Regions from separate parts of the Lelliottia jeotgali genome, predicted to be linked through region 2. Evidence: predicted binding sites of a transcription regulator. Region 2 holds the regulator's gene; the other holds the start of a gene.

Region 1 (6,395 bases), on a different contig from region 2:
GCTCCAGTGGCGCATCCGCCGACACTTTCCCAGCCAGAATCACCCGATACAGCCAGCCGGTTTTACCTGCCGTTTGCAGCTGCGCGGACATATCACTGATGCCGAAGTGGTAGTTCAGCTTAAAGCACGGCGAGCGCGGCTGCGTGACTTGAATCAACGTATCGCCCCAGCGAAAAATGTCGCCGATAAAGACGTTTTTCTCGGTCAGACCCTCGGTCGACAGATTCTCACCAAATGCTGGCGCAACAAAAAGCTCTGCCTGCTCGGGGAATTCCCGCGCCCAGTGCGAGTAGTGCTCACGCGGATAATGGCACAGCGCGCGCTCCGGCCCGCCGTGGATTTTTTTCTCGGCCTGCTCATCCCCCGCCAGCCCGAGCTCGGTCAGAGTCAGTTCGCCGTCGACCTGCACTTTAGCAATCGCGCTCGGCCGGCTGCCGTCGTAGTCCCTGATCTTGCCTGTAAACACATTCACCGGATGCTGCATGTATCGTGGCTCCTTTCTGCAGATACAAAAAAAGCGAGTCATCAGACTCGCTTCTCGCAGGCGCTAGTGCAACCTTATTTTTTAGCAGCGAAACGCGCGGCTGCTTCGTCCCAGTTGACGACATCCCAGAAGGCTTTGATGTAGTCCGGGCGACGGTTCTGGAACTTCAGGTAGTAAGCGTGTTCCCACACGTCCAGACCCACGATTGGGAAGCCAGACGCACCAGAGATTGCTTCACCCATCAGCGGGGAATCCTGGTTCGCGGTAGAAACCACAGCCAGTTTGTCACCTTTCAGTACCAGCCAAGCCCAGCCAGAACCGAAACGGGTCGCTGCCGCTTTTTCGAATTCTGCTTTGAAGTTGTCCACGGAACCGAAATCGCGCTCGATAGCGGCTTTCAGATCGCCCTGCAGGGTAGTGCCGGTTTTCAGGCCTTTCCAGAACAGGCTGTGGTTAGCGTGACCGCCCGCGTTGTTACGCAGAACGGTTTTCTTGTCAGCCGGCAGTTGATCCAGTTTGGTGATCAGCTCTTCAGCAGACAGGCTGGCGAATTCTGGCAGGCTTTCCAGCGCTGCGTTCGCGTTGTTCACATAAGTCTGGTGATGTTTAGTGTGATGGATTTCCATCGTCTGCTTGTCGAAATGCGGTTCCAGTGCGTCATAGGCATACGGCAGGGATGGCAGTGTATAACTCATAATCCTCTCCATTATTGTCGGGCGGCACAGCTGTTAATGCCGCGTAAGCAGTTGGTTCATTATAGTTAATTAAATGATATTGAAAATGATTATCAATGCCGTAGTTTTTATAAGGTTATTCATTTTGCTGCAAACGCGAATTTGTGAGTCTGCTCACGCGGTTAACGCGCTGATTGCCATAGACAAGAAAAGTACGGCAACCTTCTGAAGGTTCGCTCGCCGCTTAATTTTTAAACTCATCGGAGTCGGAGGGAAGCCACCGGCCTATAAAAACGATGAGGATGTAAAAATGAATCATGCGATTACGATGGGTATTTTCTGGCATTTGATAGGCGCAGCCAGTGCAGCCTGTTTCTATGCCCCGTTTAAAAAGGTCAAACATTGGTCATGGGAAACCATGTGGTCTGTCGGCGGTACGGTTTCCTGGCTGATCCTGCCGTGGACTATCAGTGCCATGCTGTTGCCCGATTTCTGGGGATATTTCTCCTCCTTTAGCGCCTCGACGCTGCTGCCGGTGTTTCTGTTCGGCGCGATGTGGGGCATCGGCAATATCAACTATGGCCTGACCATGCGCTATCTCGGCATGTCGATGGGCATCGGGATTGCGATTGGCATCACCCTGATTGTCGGCACCCTGATGACGCCAATCCTGAACGGTAATTTCGACGTGCTGATCAACACCAAAGGCGGCCAGATGACGCTGCTGGGCGTGCTGGTGGCGGTGGTCGGCGTGGGGATTGTCACCCGCGCAGGTCAGTTGAAAGAGCGCAAAATGGGGATTCGCGCGGAAGAGTTCAATCTGAAGAAAGGTCTGATCCTGGCGGTAATGTGCGGTATTTTCTCCGCCGGGATGTCATTTGCGATGAACGCCGCCAAACCGATGCATGAAGCTGCCGCTGCGCTTGGCGTGGACCCGCTGTACGTCGCGTTGCCAAGCTACGTAGTCATCATGGGAGGCGGTGCGCTGGTTAACCTCGGCTTCTGCTTCATTCGTCTGGCAAAAGTGAAGAATCTGTCGGTAAAAGCCGACTTCTCGCTGGCAAAAAACCTGATCATCACCAACGTGCTGCTGTCGGCACTCGGCGGCCTGATGTGGTATTTGCAGTTCTTCTTCTACGCCTGGGGCCACGCCAGCATTCCACCGCAGTATGACTATATGAGCTGGATGCTGCACATGAGCTTCTACGTGCTGTGCGGCGGGATTGTCGGGCTGGTGCTGAAAGAGTGGAACAACGCCGGACGGCGTCCGGTGAGCGTGCTGAGTCTGGGTTGCGTAGTGATTATTATTGCGGCCAACATTGTCGGACTTGGCATGGCAAATTAATCACGCTGCTTTTCGACTGTGATGACGCCACTGAACCGGCGTCATCCCGATCTCGCGATTGAACACCACCGAAAAATAGTTACTGTCCTCAAAGCCACAGCGCGTCGAAACTTCACTCACCATCAGCTCCGTATGTTGCAGCAGATACTGCGCGTGGCAAATCCGCAGCTGGCGCAGATAGTGGTTCACCGTCATCCCCGTCTGGGTGCGAAACTGCTGGCGCAACGCGCGCTCACTGCACTGCTCCTGCTCGCAAAACTTCTCCAGCACAAAGCTGCGATTCAGGCTGCCCGCCAGCGTGGTAATCAGCCTGTCGAGCAGCGCTTCCTGCTCATTGGCAGACGGGTTATCAATCGCGTAGCGGTAACGCTTGAGAGTCATCACCAGCTGGGCAAAGAGCAACTCGGCCATCTCATTCGCGCCCGGTTCAGCTTTCAGGCTTTCCTGTTCAAGCTGGGTGATGACGTGTCGCACTTGGGTCATGCCGTTGCTGCTCAAACGCCAGTGCGGCGCGGAATGTGCTTCACGAAATCCGGGGATCAGCCCCGCCCAGTCGACGTTGAGTTTGAGCCGCTCCGGGCAGTAAATCACGTTCTGTAAAACCAGATCGTTGACCGAGGCATAGGAGTGTTTGTCTTCCGCGCGGATATAAAACAGATCGCCGCGGGTGATGCGATACGGGCGGTCGTTGAGGACGTGCAGGCCGTTGCCGCGCCACACCAGCACCAGCTCGCAAAACTCGTGCGTGTGCTCGGCAAAGACGTTTTGCGGATAGCGATCGGCCACCGCCACGGCCTGCACGGCGTTAGCAAAGAAATCGGTTTTGCGAAGGATTAACGGAGCGCCCACAACACACCTCAACAGCTAATAACCTGACATTATTAGCTGTTTTGCGCCGAAAAAACGGTGATTGTCCTCGCGTTACTGAAGTGACGCATCCCTTCCCTGGCGGATTTCGCGCGGCGACCAGCTAAATTCCCGGCGGAAAAGCGTCGAAAAGTGGTTACTATCGCCAAATCCACAGCGATACGCGATATCCGTAACGCTATCGTCCGTGTGGCGCAGCAAGTGCCGGGCTTTGATCAGACGCAGCCGGTTCAGATAGCGCTGCGGCGTCAGGCCCGTGTGCTGCTTGAGCTGACGATGCAGGGTGCGCAGCGAAAGTGAAAACCTGTCCGCCACCGTTTCCCAACTCACATCTTCTGCAAAGTGATCTTCCAGCCACGCCATCAGCAAATTGAGGCGCGCGTCGTTGTTTTCCGCCCCTTCCACCAGGCTGCTGCGGCGCAGCAGGACCAGCAGTTGCATGAACAACAGTTCACGGCTGGCGCGCGCATGGGTTTCAGTATTTTCTTCCGCGTTTTCCATCTGCCCCACCAGCTGACGCACCTGTTGCAGCGTCGACTGATTCACCCGCCAGTGCGACGGATAGTGCCCGTCCTGCTCCTGCGGCAGCAGCTGGTTCAGCCCGGAGAGAAACTGGAACGCATCCGGGGAACGGTACAGCACATTGGTCAGGCACAGATTGTCCGTATGTTCGTACAAGTGCCGGTCGTGATCGCGCACAAAGCACACCGTTCCACCGCTGATGGTGTAGGGCTGGCCGTTAAACACATGAATGCCCGTCCCGTGCTCAACAATCACAATTTCATGAAAATCATGATGATGTTCCGGAAAGGCCGCCTGAGGCAGCCGCGGCTCGATCGCCACCGGCGAACTTCCTGAAGGGAAAAAATCCACGCTGTGCAGTACGGTCATCACGGCCACCACCAATGAGAAATGTTCTCAAAATAGTAATTAAGGGCCGGGTTTCTCACCTTCAATTTTCGACATCAAACCGTGCAAAGCCTGTCAGTTTTTCAAGAAACAGCGGGAAAGATCGGGAAATGCGGCAACGGTCACATGGCCTGAAATCCCCGTCATTACTGGAAACTGTGAACTTCCTCACGTTCATCTTTGCTTTCTTGCCAGCGCGGGATTTTGCCTGTCAGTGGCGAGAAGGTGCGTTTTTCTTCCCTTTCTTAGACTGTTTCGCAATGACTTCAAGAAGGACCGAATTATGACCTCTCGCCATTGTGTGGCTGTCGATTTAGGCGCATCCAGCGGGCGCGTAATGCTCGCCAGCTACGTGCCTGCACAGCGTGCACTTTCGCTTCGTGAAATCCATCGCTTCGGTAACTGCCTGCAAAAGCAGGACGGCGTGGAGACCTGGGATATTGACAGTCTGGAAGCGGAAATCCGCACCGGGCTGAACAAGGTCTGCGACGAAGGCATTTTAATCGACAGCATCGGCATCGATACCTGGGGCGTCGATTTTGTCCTGCTGGATGCCAGCGGCGATCGCGTCGGCCTGCCCGTTGCCTATCGCGACAGCCGGACCGACGGCGTGATGGCCCGCGCTATTGAACAGCTCGGCAAAGCCGACATCTACGGGCGCAGCGGCATCCAGTTTTTGCCCTTTAATACTCTCTATCAGCTGCGCGCCCTGGTGGAACAGCAGCCGGAACTGGTGGCGAACGTCGCCCACGCCCTGCTGATCCCGGACTACTTCAGCTACCGCCTGACCGGGAAAATGAACTGGGAATACACCAACGCCACCACCACCCAACTGGTGAACATCAATTCCGATAACTGGGACGAAAACCTGCTCAACTGGACAGGCGCCTCCGCCAATTGGTTCGGCACGCCGACCCATCCCGGTAATGTGATCGGTCACTGGATTTGCCCGCAGAAGAATGAAATCCCGGTTGTCGCCGTGGCCAGCCACGATACTGCCAGCGCGGTGATTGCCTCGCCGTTGGCCGACAAAGACGCGGCGTATCTCTCGTCCGGCACCTGGTCGCTGATGGGCTTTGAGAGCAAAACGCCCTACACCTGTGAAAAATCGCTGGCGGCGAACATCACCAACGAGGGCGGTGCGGAAGGCCGCTACCGGGTGCTGAAAAATATCATGGGGCTATGGCTGCTCCAGCGAGTGCTGAAAGAGCAGAACATCACCGACCTGGCACGTCTGATTGCCGACACGGAAAAACTGCCAGCCTGCCGTTTCGTGATCAACCCGAACGACGACCGTTTTATCAATCCGCACAACATGAGCGCTGAAATTCAGACAGCCTGCCGCGAGAGCGCGCAGCCCGTGCCGCAAACTCCGGCAGAGCTGGCACGCTGCATTTTCGACAGCCTCGCCCTGCTTTACGCCGATGTTCTGAACGAGCTGGCGACGCTGCGCGGAAAACCGTTTAGCCAACTGCACATCGTTGGCGGCGGCTGTCAGAACCAGCTGCTGAACCAGCTTTGCGCCGACGCTTGCGGCATCACTGTGGTTGCCGGCCCTGTGGAGGCCTCGACGCTGGGCAATATCGGCATTCAGCTGATGACCCTGGACGAGCTATCCAACGTTGACGATTTCCGGGCGGTTGTGACCCACAACTACCCGCTCACCACTTTTACCCCTAATCCCTGCCATGAAATTGCCCGCTATCAGGCGCAGTTTCTGCAAAAACGACTGACAAAGGAGCTTTGCGCATGACCACTCAACTTGAACAAGCCTGGGAACTGGCTAAACAGCGTTTCGCCGCCGTGGGCGTGGATGTCGAAGAGGCGCTGCGTCAGCTCGACCGTCTGCCGGTCTCCATGCACTGCTGGCAAGGCGATGATGTCGCGGGTTTTGAAAACAGTGGCGGCGCGCTGACAGGCGGCATTCAGGCGACCGGCAATTATCCGGGTAAAGCGCGTAATGCCACCGAACTGCGCGCCGATCTGGAACTGGCCTTGAGTTTAATTCCTGGTCCAAAACGCCTGAATCTGCACGCGATTTATCATGAAGCCAGCAAGCCGGTCGCACGTAACGAAATCAAACCGGAACACTTTAAGAACTGGGTGGAGTGGGCCA
Region 2 (9,617 bases):
GTTGCCTTTTCGGTCAGCTTTAAACCCGGCAATCAGCGCCACGTTTGGCGAGAGATCGACGTACAGGCGGGAGTAAAGCTCGATGTAAGTGTGGATGGCGCCGATTTCGAGCTGACCGTCTTCCAGCAGCTGCGAAATACGCAGGCTTTGGGTGCCGGAGAAAGAGAAATCGAGCTTGCGGGCGATGCCCTTTTCAAAGATGTCGAGATGTTCGCTGCGCCCGACGCTTGGCATGATCATATGCAGGTCGTGAACGATTTGCGGATTTACTTCGGCCAGAGAGCGGGACAGAAAATCGGCCTGCTTTTGGTTGTTGCCTTCCAGAACGACTTTGTCGCCCGGCGCAATCAGTTTTTCCAGCATGGCGACAAGATCGTCGGTTGGCAGAACCTTGCCTTGCACCGGGACAGAAGCCAGGCGGCGCGCTTTTTCAGTGCGTCGCGTGTTCCAGACACGGGCGGGTGTTTGCCCAGATAACATTATTAACCTCCTGATTCAGCACATCATTCTGATTTGCTTAACGCTGAACAAAGTGTGCGCCCTGGTGAGAAAGGCATCAATTAAGCGTAGAGTGGAATCATTAGCCTGAGAGTAATAATCGAGGTAAAGATTTGTGATCGAGATCAGTTCACATCGCGCGAAAAAATGTCAGAGGCGGCAGAAAGGGCTAAATCAGAGGTAAACGCCCCTCGTTTTCATAAACAGGGTACAATTCGGCAGGTATAGTAAATGGCTGACAAGAATTAACATTGCATCGTTATGACCCAAATTATTCCATCAGATTTCGAGATCGCAGGCGCTGAGAGCGCAGACTTCGTGCCCATGCGGGGCGTGGCGAACCCACACCTGCAGACCATGCTGCCGAGGCTGCTGCGCCGAAAACTGCAGTTTACGCCGCACTGGCAGCGTCTCGACCTGCCGGACGGTGATTTCGTGGATTTAGCCTGGAGCGAAGATCCTGAACAGGCTAAACATAAACCGCGTCTGGTGTTGTTTCACGGTCTGGAAGGCAGTCTCCACAGCCCGTATGCCCACGGCCTGATCCACGCGGCAAAAGAGCGTGGCTGGCTCGGCGTGGTGATGCATTTTCGCGGCTGTAGCGGTGAACCGAATCGTCGCGAGCGCATTTATCACTCCGGTGAAACCGAAGACGGCACTTGGTTTTTGCACTGGCTGAAGAACAGCTACGGCAGCGTGCCGACCGCCGCTGTGGGCTATTCCCTGGGTGGCAATATGCTCGCCTGCCTGCTGGCTAAAGAGAGCGACACGGTCCCACTGGATGCGGCGGTGATCGTCTCCGCGCCGTTTATGCTTGAGCAGTGCAGCTATCATATGGAAAAGGGCTTTTCACGCGTCTATCAGCGCTACCTGCTGAACTTACTCAAGGCTAACGCCGCACGTAAGCTGAAGGCCTATCCAGATACCCTGCCGATCAGCCTGCAACAGCTGAAGCGTATGCGTCGCCTGCGCGAGTTTGACGATATGATCACCTCGAAGATCCACGGCTTTGCTGACGCCATCGACTATTATCGTCAGTGTAGCGCCATGCCGTTGCTGAACCAGATAACCAAACCGACGCTGATCATCCATGCGAAGGACGATCCCTTTATGGATCATCACTCCATTCCCGCGCCGGAACATCTGCCTGCAAACGTGCAGTATCAACTGACGGAGCACGGCGGCCACGTCGGCTTTATCGGCGGCACGTTGCGCCGCCCGAAAATGTGGCTGGAGTCGCGCATCCCCGACTGGTTAACCCCTTTTCTGGAGAGAGTAAAATGATGATTCCCTGGCAGGATCTGGCTCCCGAAACGCTGGATAGCCTGATTGAAAGCTTTGTATTACGCGAAGGCACCGATTATGGTGAACATGAACGTTCGCTTGAACAAAAGGTCGCCGATGTAAAACGGCAGCTACAAAGTGGCGAGGTGTTGCTGGTGTGGTCAGAACTGCACGAAACCGTCAACATCATGCCGCGCAATCAGTTTCGCGGTTGATTGTTCCATCTTTCCAGTCAGGGAGTTGCTATGTCCGCCAGACATCCGGTTATTGCCGTCACGGGTTCGAGTGGTGCGGGAACCACGACCACCAGCCTCGCTTTTCGCAAGATCTTCGCGCAGCTCAATCTGCGTGCTGCCGAGGTTGAGGGCGATAGTTTTCATCGCTTCACCCGTCCTGAAATGGACATGGCTATCCGCAAGGCCCGCGATTTAGGCAAGCACATCAGCTATTTCGGGCCAGACGCCAACGACTTCGGCCTGCTGGAACAGACTTTCCAGGATTACGGACATACGGGTAAAGGTCAGTCACGCAAATATCTGCACACCTATGACGAAGCGGTGCCGTGGAATCAGGTGCCTGGTACCTTCACACCGTGGCAGCCGCTGCCGGAACCGACCGATGTGCTGTTTTATGAGGGATTACACGGTGGCGTGGTGACTCCGCAGCACGACGTGGCGCGCCACGTGGATTTGCTGGTCGGCGTGGTGCCGATTGTCAATCTGGAGTGGATTCAGAAGCTGACCCGCGACATGAGCGAGCGCGGCCATTCGCGCGAAGCGGTGATGGATTCGGTAGTGCGTTCGATGGAAGATTACATTAACTTCCTGACGCCGCAGTTTTCCCGCACTCATATCAACTTCCAGCGCGTTCCCACAGTGGACACGTCCAACCCGTTTGCGGCAAAAACGATCCCTTCGCTGGACGAGAGTTTTGTGGTGATCCACTTCCGCAATCTGGACGATATTGATTATCCGTGGCTGCTGGCGATGCTGCAGGGCTCGTTTATCTCGCACATCAATACGCTGGTGGTGCCGGGTGGCAAAATGGGGCTGGCGATGGAATTGATCATGATGCCGCTGGTGCAACGGCTGATGGAAGGCAAGAAGATCGCCTAAGGTCTGTTGCCGGATGGCGCTGCGCTTATCCGGCCTACATTCAGGCTTTTGTAGGCCCGGTAAGCGTCGCGCCATCGGGCAAAATACCGCAGATGTTGCCTTTGTAGGACGGGTTAGCGAATCGCCACCCGCCAACGAATCAGGCGTCAATCACTTCATACGAATGCGTAATCTTTACCGCTTTTTCCAGCATCAACGCCACAGAGCAGTACTTCTCCGCAGACAAATCTACCGCGCGGGACACCGCGGCATCCTTCAGCTCTTTACCGGTGACGATAAAATGCAAATTGATGTGCGTAAACAGACGTGGCGCTTCCTCACGACGTTCTGACGTCAGTTTCACTTCGCAGTCGGTCACATCGTGACGGCCTTTTTGCAGAATCGACACCACGTCGATCGCACTACATCCGCCAGCGGCCATCAGCACCACTTCCATCGGGCTTGGCGCTTTATCTCCGGAGTTACCGTCCATCAAAATCTGGTGCCCTGAAGCGGATTCGCCAAGGAACGTTAAACCTTCAACCCATTTCACACGCGCTTGCATTTTCATTAACTCCAAAGTTGCATTTTTCAGAACAGATTACGCGTGCGTTACAATTCTCGCAACGGAAGGCGACCTGCATCATGCTGAAGCGAGACACCAGGAGACACGCGGCTAAAGCTATGCTAAAACAGTCTCGATGCTACAGTAATACATTGACGTTACACATGTATGCAGAGGACATCAAACTTTACTGGCTGCAAACATTGTGACAGCCAACTTCCCAGGTACGGGTAAGAATTCGATTGCAACCCCAGAGTCAGGATGCGATTTTGACTCTGAGACAGCTTATAACAGAGGATAACAGCGCATGGTGCTTGGCAAACCGCAAACAGACCCGACTCTCGAATGGTTCTTGTCTCATTGCCACATTCATAAGTACCCATCGAAGAGCACGCTGATTCACCAGGGTGAAAAAGCGGAAACGTTGTATTACATCGTCAAAGGCTCGGTGGCAGTGCTGATCAAAGATGAAGAAGGGAAAGAGATGATCCTTTCTTATCTGAACCAGGGCGATTTCATCGGTGAACTGGGCCTGTTTGAAGAAGGCCAGGAACGTAGCGCCTGGGTGCGCGCAAAATCCGCATGTGAAGTCGCTGAGATCTCCTACAAGAAATTCCGCCAGCTGATCCAGGTCAACCCGGACATCCTGATGCGTCTTTCTTCGCAGATGGCTCGCCGCCTGCAGGTCACTTCCGAGAAAGTGGGCAACCTCGCTTTCCTCGACGTTACTGGCCGCATCGCGCAGACACTGCTGAACCTGGCGAAACAACCTGACGCCATGACCCACCCGGACGGTATGCAAATTAAAATTACCCGTCAGGAAATTGGTCAGATCGTCGGCTGTTCTCGTGAGACCGTTGGCCGTATCCTGAAAATGCTGGAAGATCAAAACCTGATCTCCGCCCACGGTAAAACAATCGTGGTTTACGGAACGCGTTAATTCCGGAAAAAACGGCGTGCCATCGCAAGGTGTCACGCCGTTTTTGTCTCTGACGATTATGTGGCGCAGGCTGATTTATCACCCGGAAGTTAACTACGCACTACGTCAAACCCTGGTGTTATGTCTTCCCGTGGCCATTGGTTTAGTCCTGGGCCATCTGCAACAGGGGCTGCTTTTTTCTCTTGTTCCTGCCTGCTGCAACATTGCCGGTCTGGATACTCCCCACAAACGTTTTTTCAAACGCCTGATTATCGGCGGCTGCCTGTTTGCCGGGTGTAGCCTCGCCGTACAGCTGCTGCTGGCCCGCGATATCCCGCTGCCTTTAATCCTGACCGTGCTGGCGATGACGCTGGGCGTCACGGCGGAGATCAGCGCACTTCACGCCCGCCTGCTGCCCGCTTCACTGATTGCAGCGATATTCACGCTGAGCCTCGCCGGGAATATGCCCGTCTGGGAGCCGCTGCTGATCTACGCCGCCGGCACGCTGTGGTACGGGCTTTTTAACTGGTTTTGGTTCTGGATGTGGCGGGAACAGCCGCTGCGAGAATCCCTGAGCCTGCTGTACGTTCAGCTCGCCGATTATTGCGAAGCGAAATACACCCTGCTGACCCAGCACGCAGACCCGGAAAAATCATTGCCGCCGCTGCTGTCGCGCCAGCAAAAAGTGGTCGATTTAATCAGCCAGTGTTACCAACAACTGCACATGCTGGCGGCCAATAAAAATCATGAATACAAACGCCTGCTGCGTACCTTCCAGGTCGGGCTGGATCTGCAGGAACATATCTCAGTCAGCTTGCATCATCCGCAGGAGGTGCAAAAACTGGTAGAGCGCAGCCACGCCGAAGCAGTGCTGCGCTGGAATGCCCAGACGGTCGCGACTCGCCTGCGCGTGTTGGCGGACGATATTCTTTATCACCGCTACCCGACCCGCTTTACGATGGATAAACAGCTGGGTGCGCTGGAGAAAATTGCGCGCCAGCACCCGGATAACCCGGTCGGACAGTTTTGCGCCTGGCATTTCAGCCGTATCGCGCGGGTGTTGAGAACTCAGCGTCCGCTCTATGCACGTGACCTGATGGCCGATAAGCAAAAACGGCTGCCGCTGTTGCCTGCACTCAAAAGCTATCTGTCGCTGAAATCCGCCGCTCTGCGCAATGCCGCGCGCATCAGCGTGATGCTCAGCGCGGCCAGCCTGATGGGCGTGGCGCTGCACTTACCCAAACCCTACTGGATTTTAATGACCGTGCTGTTTGTCACTCAGAACGGATATGGCGCCACGCGGGTGCGCATTCTGCATCGGGCACTCGGCACGTTCGCGGGTTTGGTGATTGCTGGGGTGACGCTGCACTTCCACGTACCCGATGGCTACACCCTGCTGGGGATGCTGGTGATCACTCTGGTGGGGTATTTGATTATCCGTAAAAACTACGGCTGGGCGATGGTCGGGTTTACGGTGACGGCAGTGTATACCCTGCAACTGCTGACCCTGAACGGCGAGCAGTATATTGTCGCGCGGCTGGTCGATACGCTGATTGGCTGTCTGATTGCCTTTGGCGGGATGGTCTGGCTGTGGCCACAGTGGCAAAGCGGACTGTTACGCCAGAACGCCCATGACGCGCTCGAAGCCGATCAGCAGGCGATTCGGCTGATCCTGAGCGACGATCCTAAAGCATCGCCGCTGGCCTATCAGCGCATGAAGGTCAACCAGGCACACAACGCGCTGTTTAACTCCCTCAACCAGGCGATGCAGGAGCCGGGCTTTAATTCTCACTATCTGGCGGATATGAAGCTGTGGGTCACGCACAGCCAGTTTATCGTCGAGCATATCAACGCGATGACCACCCTGGCGCGCGAGCACACAATGCTGACACCGGATCTGGCGCAGCGCTATTTGCAGTCGTGTGAAATTGCCTTGCAGCGTTGCCAGCAGCGTCTGGAGTACGACGCGCCGGGAGAATCGGGGGATTCAAATATTCTTGAAGCGCCAGAGACGTTAACACACGGTCCGATGAGCACTCTGGAGCAGCATTTGCAGCGGGTATTGGGGCATTTGAACACCATGCACACCATTTCGTCGGTGGCATGGCGTCAGCGTCCGCATCACGGGGTTTGGTTGACGCGGATTTTGCGACGCAAAGAATCGTGATGGTTTACGCCCCGTAGGCCGGGTAAGGCGAAGCCGCCACCCGGCAATTTCCACTATCCCTGAACGATCTTCTTCACCGCACTGGCAAAGCGATGCATGCCGTCGTCGATATCCTGCCCATCAATCACCAGCGACGGCGCAAAGCGCATCACATCTGGCCCCGCATTAAGCACCATCACGCCTTCGTGCGCAGCGGCGTGGAGGAAATCACGCGCGCGGCCTTTGTACTGCGGCTTCAGTTCAGCCCCGACTAAAAGACCCATGCCGCGAATATCGCTGAACACGTCATATTGTGCGTCAATCTGCTGGAGATGCTGCACAAACTGCTCGCGCTTCGCATTCACACCGTTCAGCACTTCCGGCGTATTGATAATATCAAACGCCGCCCCGGCGATAGCGCACGCCAGCGGGTTGCCGCCGTAGGTGGAACCGTGCGAACCGACGTGGAAGGCCGACGCGATCTCCAGCGTGGTCAACACCGCGCTAACCGGGAAGCCGCCGCCGAGCGCTTTGGCGCTGGTGAGAATATCCGGTGTCACGCCGTAGTGCATGTAGGCGAACAGATCGCCGGTACGCCCCATGCCGCTTTGCACTTCATCAAACACCAGCAGCGCCTGATGTTCATCGCACAGTTCGCGCAGCCCTTTCAGGAACTCCGGCGTTGCGGCCATCACGCCGCCCTCGCCCTGGATTGGCTCAACCACCACTGCGCAGGTGTGATCGTCCATCACCGCTTTCACGGCGTGCAGATCGTTAAACGGCACATGGATGATATCAGCCGGTTTCGGGCCGAAACCGTCGGAATACTTCGGCTGCCCGCCCACCGAAACCGTAAACAGCGAACGACCGTGGAAGGCATTATGGAAGGCAATAATCTTGGTTTTGTACGGACTGTGACGCGTCGAGGCGTAATAACGCGCCAGCTTAAAGGCGGTTTCATTGGCTTCGGTGCCGGAGTTCATGAACAGCACACGCTCGGCAAAGGTGGCGTCGATTATCTTACGCCCCAGACGCAGCGCCGGTTCGTTGGTGAACACGTTGCTGGTGTGCCACAGGGTTTCGCCCTGGGTTTTCAGCGCTTCAACCAGCGCCGGATGGCAGTGCCCCAGCGCCGTCACCGCAATACCGCCCGCGAAATCAACGTACTCTTTACCCTGTTGATCCCAAACCCGACTGCCTTTCCCTTTGACCGGGATAAACTCCGCCGGTGCATAAATCGGCAGAATCACTTCATCGAATGTTGCGCGCGTAATTGCAAGTTGTTCAGTTGCCATGTCATGCCCGTCCGTTTTATGTCACATTGATTGTGAAAATATAATCACAAAATATGCATAAAAAATCACAGTAAGGCAATAAAAATTCAGCGATGGAGGAAATTGGCCAGAAGTTCGTGGCCCTGTTCGCTCAGAATGCTCTCCGGGTGGAACTGCACCCCTTCAAGATCCCACTCGCGATGGCGAATGCCCATGATCTGTTGAGTGTCGCTCCAGGCGGTCACTTCAAAGCAGTCGGGAAGCGTAGGCGGGTCAATCACTAGCGAGTGATAGCGCGTGACCGTCAGCGGATTATTCAGCCCGCGAAACACGCCGGTGCCAGTGTGCGTCACCGGTGAGGTTTTGCCGTGCATCACCCGTTCGGCACGCACAATGGTCGCGCCGAACACCTGGGCGATAGCCTGATGCCCCAGACAGACGCCGAGGATTGGCAGTTTGCCGGAGTAATGGCGAATGACATCCAGGGAAATTCCCGATTCGTCGGGCGTACACGGCCCCGGTGAAATGACAATTTTCTGCGGTGCCAGCGCGTCGATATCGGTAAGGCTTATCTCGTCATTGCGCCGTACAATGACCTCTGCGCCCAGTTCACAAAAGTACTGGTAAAGGTTCCAGGTAAAGGAATCGTAGTTATCAATCAGCAGGATCATGGCGGCTCCGGGACAAAAATAGCCGCCCTATTCTACTCAGTTTCCCGCGCTTCGCTCACTACTTTGGCAAAGATGGCGGTAAGCGCGGTCAAATCGCCCATCGCCCCGCTCTGGTTAGCCGCCGCCCATTCGTCCGGGTCGATCCCCCGCCAGCTCAGCTGATAGCCTGCGTGGATTGCCAGTTGCTCAAAGAAGACGCGCTGGGCGATGCCGTTGCCAATGCGGAACGGGTGCAGGACGTTAATCTCACAGTAGTAGTGGCTGAGGCGGGCAACAAACTCCTCACGTCCGAGTCCTGTCAGGTAGCCTTCTTCTTCGAGATCCTGCATCAGGGCGTTGCCCTCTTTTTCGATATAGGCGAAGTGGCAAAAACGAGTATCACCCTGATAGATATCGACTTCACGAATTGCGCCAGCCCAGCTAAAAATATCCTGATAGAGATGTCGATGAATGGCACAGAGATGCGGCAAACCGCGCGCAGGGGGGCCGAGAGGCAACGTGGCAGCACGCAGCGCCGTCAGTTCGTAAGACGCCTGCGCCAGTCGCTCCGCCTGGCGAATACTGAGCACATTGCGCATCACATTCAGGCCGGGATAGAGGTACGGGTCGCGGTCGTCGCCAATTTTATCGCTCATAGTGCCTCCTGAGTTCCTCAAGACGCACTTCAGCTTCCTGCGCGCTGAGCGTGACTAATGGGCTATCGACCCCTTCGAGACGTCGGCTGGCCTGGAAATTGGCATTTCGCTGTTGCTCCCAGAGACGGGACTTTTGTTTATCGGTGAGTTTTTTCACTTAACGCCTCCCTGAATGTGTCCGTTTGCCACAAGTATAAGCAGCAAACTGCGCTTTCGCAGGGAGGAGCAAGCAATGCGGGCGAGAATGCCCGCAGAGGAGAAACTTACGGCAGCACTTTTGCGGAGAGGATAACTACCGGTTTTGTCGGAACATTTTGGTATGGACCGACGTCATGAGTCTGTACCTGAGAAATCTTGTCGGCCACATCCATCCCTTTCACAACTTTACCAAATACCGCATAACCAAAATCACGCTGACCGTGATCGAGGAAGGCGTTATCGGCGACGTTCAGGAAGAACTGGCTGGTTGCGCTGTCTTTGTCCGCGGTACGTGCCATAGAGATGGTGCCACGGGTGTTACGCAGGCCATTG

What was found. The regulator CRP, encoded in region 2, controls carbon source genes, mostly activating them, when cyclic AMP is high. The targets are predictions, from matches to a motif close to ATGTGANNNNNNTCACAT.
Positions count from the first base shown of each region.
Region 1: the regulator CRP is predicted to act here: its motif matches at 4,390-4,407, upstream of rhaS (HTH-type transcriptional activator RhaS).

Region 1 is NZ_JAENMQ010000016.1:58,755-65,149, forward strand. Features, by position in the region: gene yiiM (6-hydroxyaminopurine reductase) at 1-484, opposite strand, end outside; gene sodA (superoxide dismutase [Mn]) at 559-1,179, opposite strand; gene rhaT (L-rhamnose/proton symporter RhaT) at 1,469-2,503, shown strand; gene rhaR (HTH-type transcriptional activator RhaR) at 2,504-3,352, opposite strand; gene rhaS (HTH-type transcriptional activator RhaS) at 3,425-4,261, opposite strand; gene rhaB (rhamnulokinase) at 4,563-6,032, shown strand; gene rhaA (L-rhamnose isomerase) at 6,029-6,395, shown strand, end outside.
Region 2 is NZ_JAENMQ010000015.1:19,791-29,407, forward strand. Features, by position in the region: gene mdcA (malonate decarboxylase subunit alpha) at 1-480, opposite strand, end outside; gene JBO43_RS20535 (hydrolase) at 760-1,782, shown strand; gene JBO43_RS20540 (YheU family protein) at 1,779-1,997, shown strand; gene JBO43_RS20545 (phosphoribulokinase) at 2,028-2,897, shown strand; gene JBO43_RS20550 (OsmC family protein) at 3,037-3,441, opposite strand; gene crp (cAMP-activated global transcriptional regulator CRP) at 3,749-4,381, shown strand; gene JBO43_RS20560 (YccS/YhfK family putative transporter) at 4,440-6,527, shown strand; gene argD (bifunctional acetylornithine/succinyldiaminopimelate transaminase) at 6,581-7,801, opposite strand; gene pabA (aminodeoxychorismate synthase component 2) at 7,888-8,451, opposite strand; gene JBO43_RS20575 (putative adenosine monophosphate-protein transferase Fic) at 8,484-9,086, opposite strand; gene JBO43_RS20580 (FicA/YhfG family antitoxin) at 9,076-9,243, opposite strand; gene ppiA (peptidylprolyl isomerase A) at 9,350-9,617, opposite strand, start outside.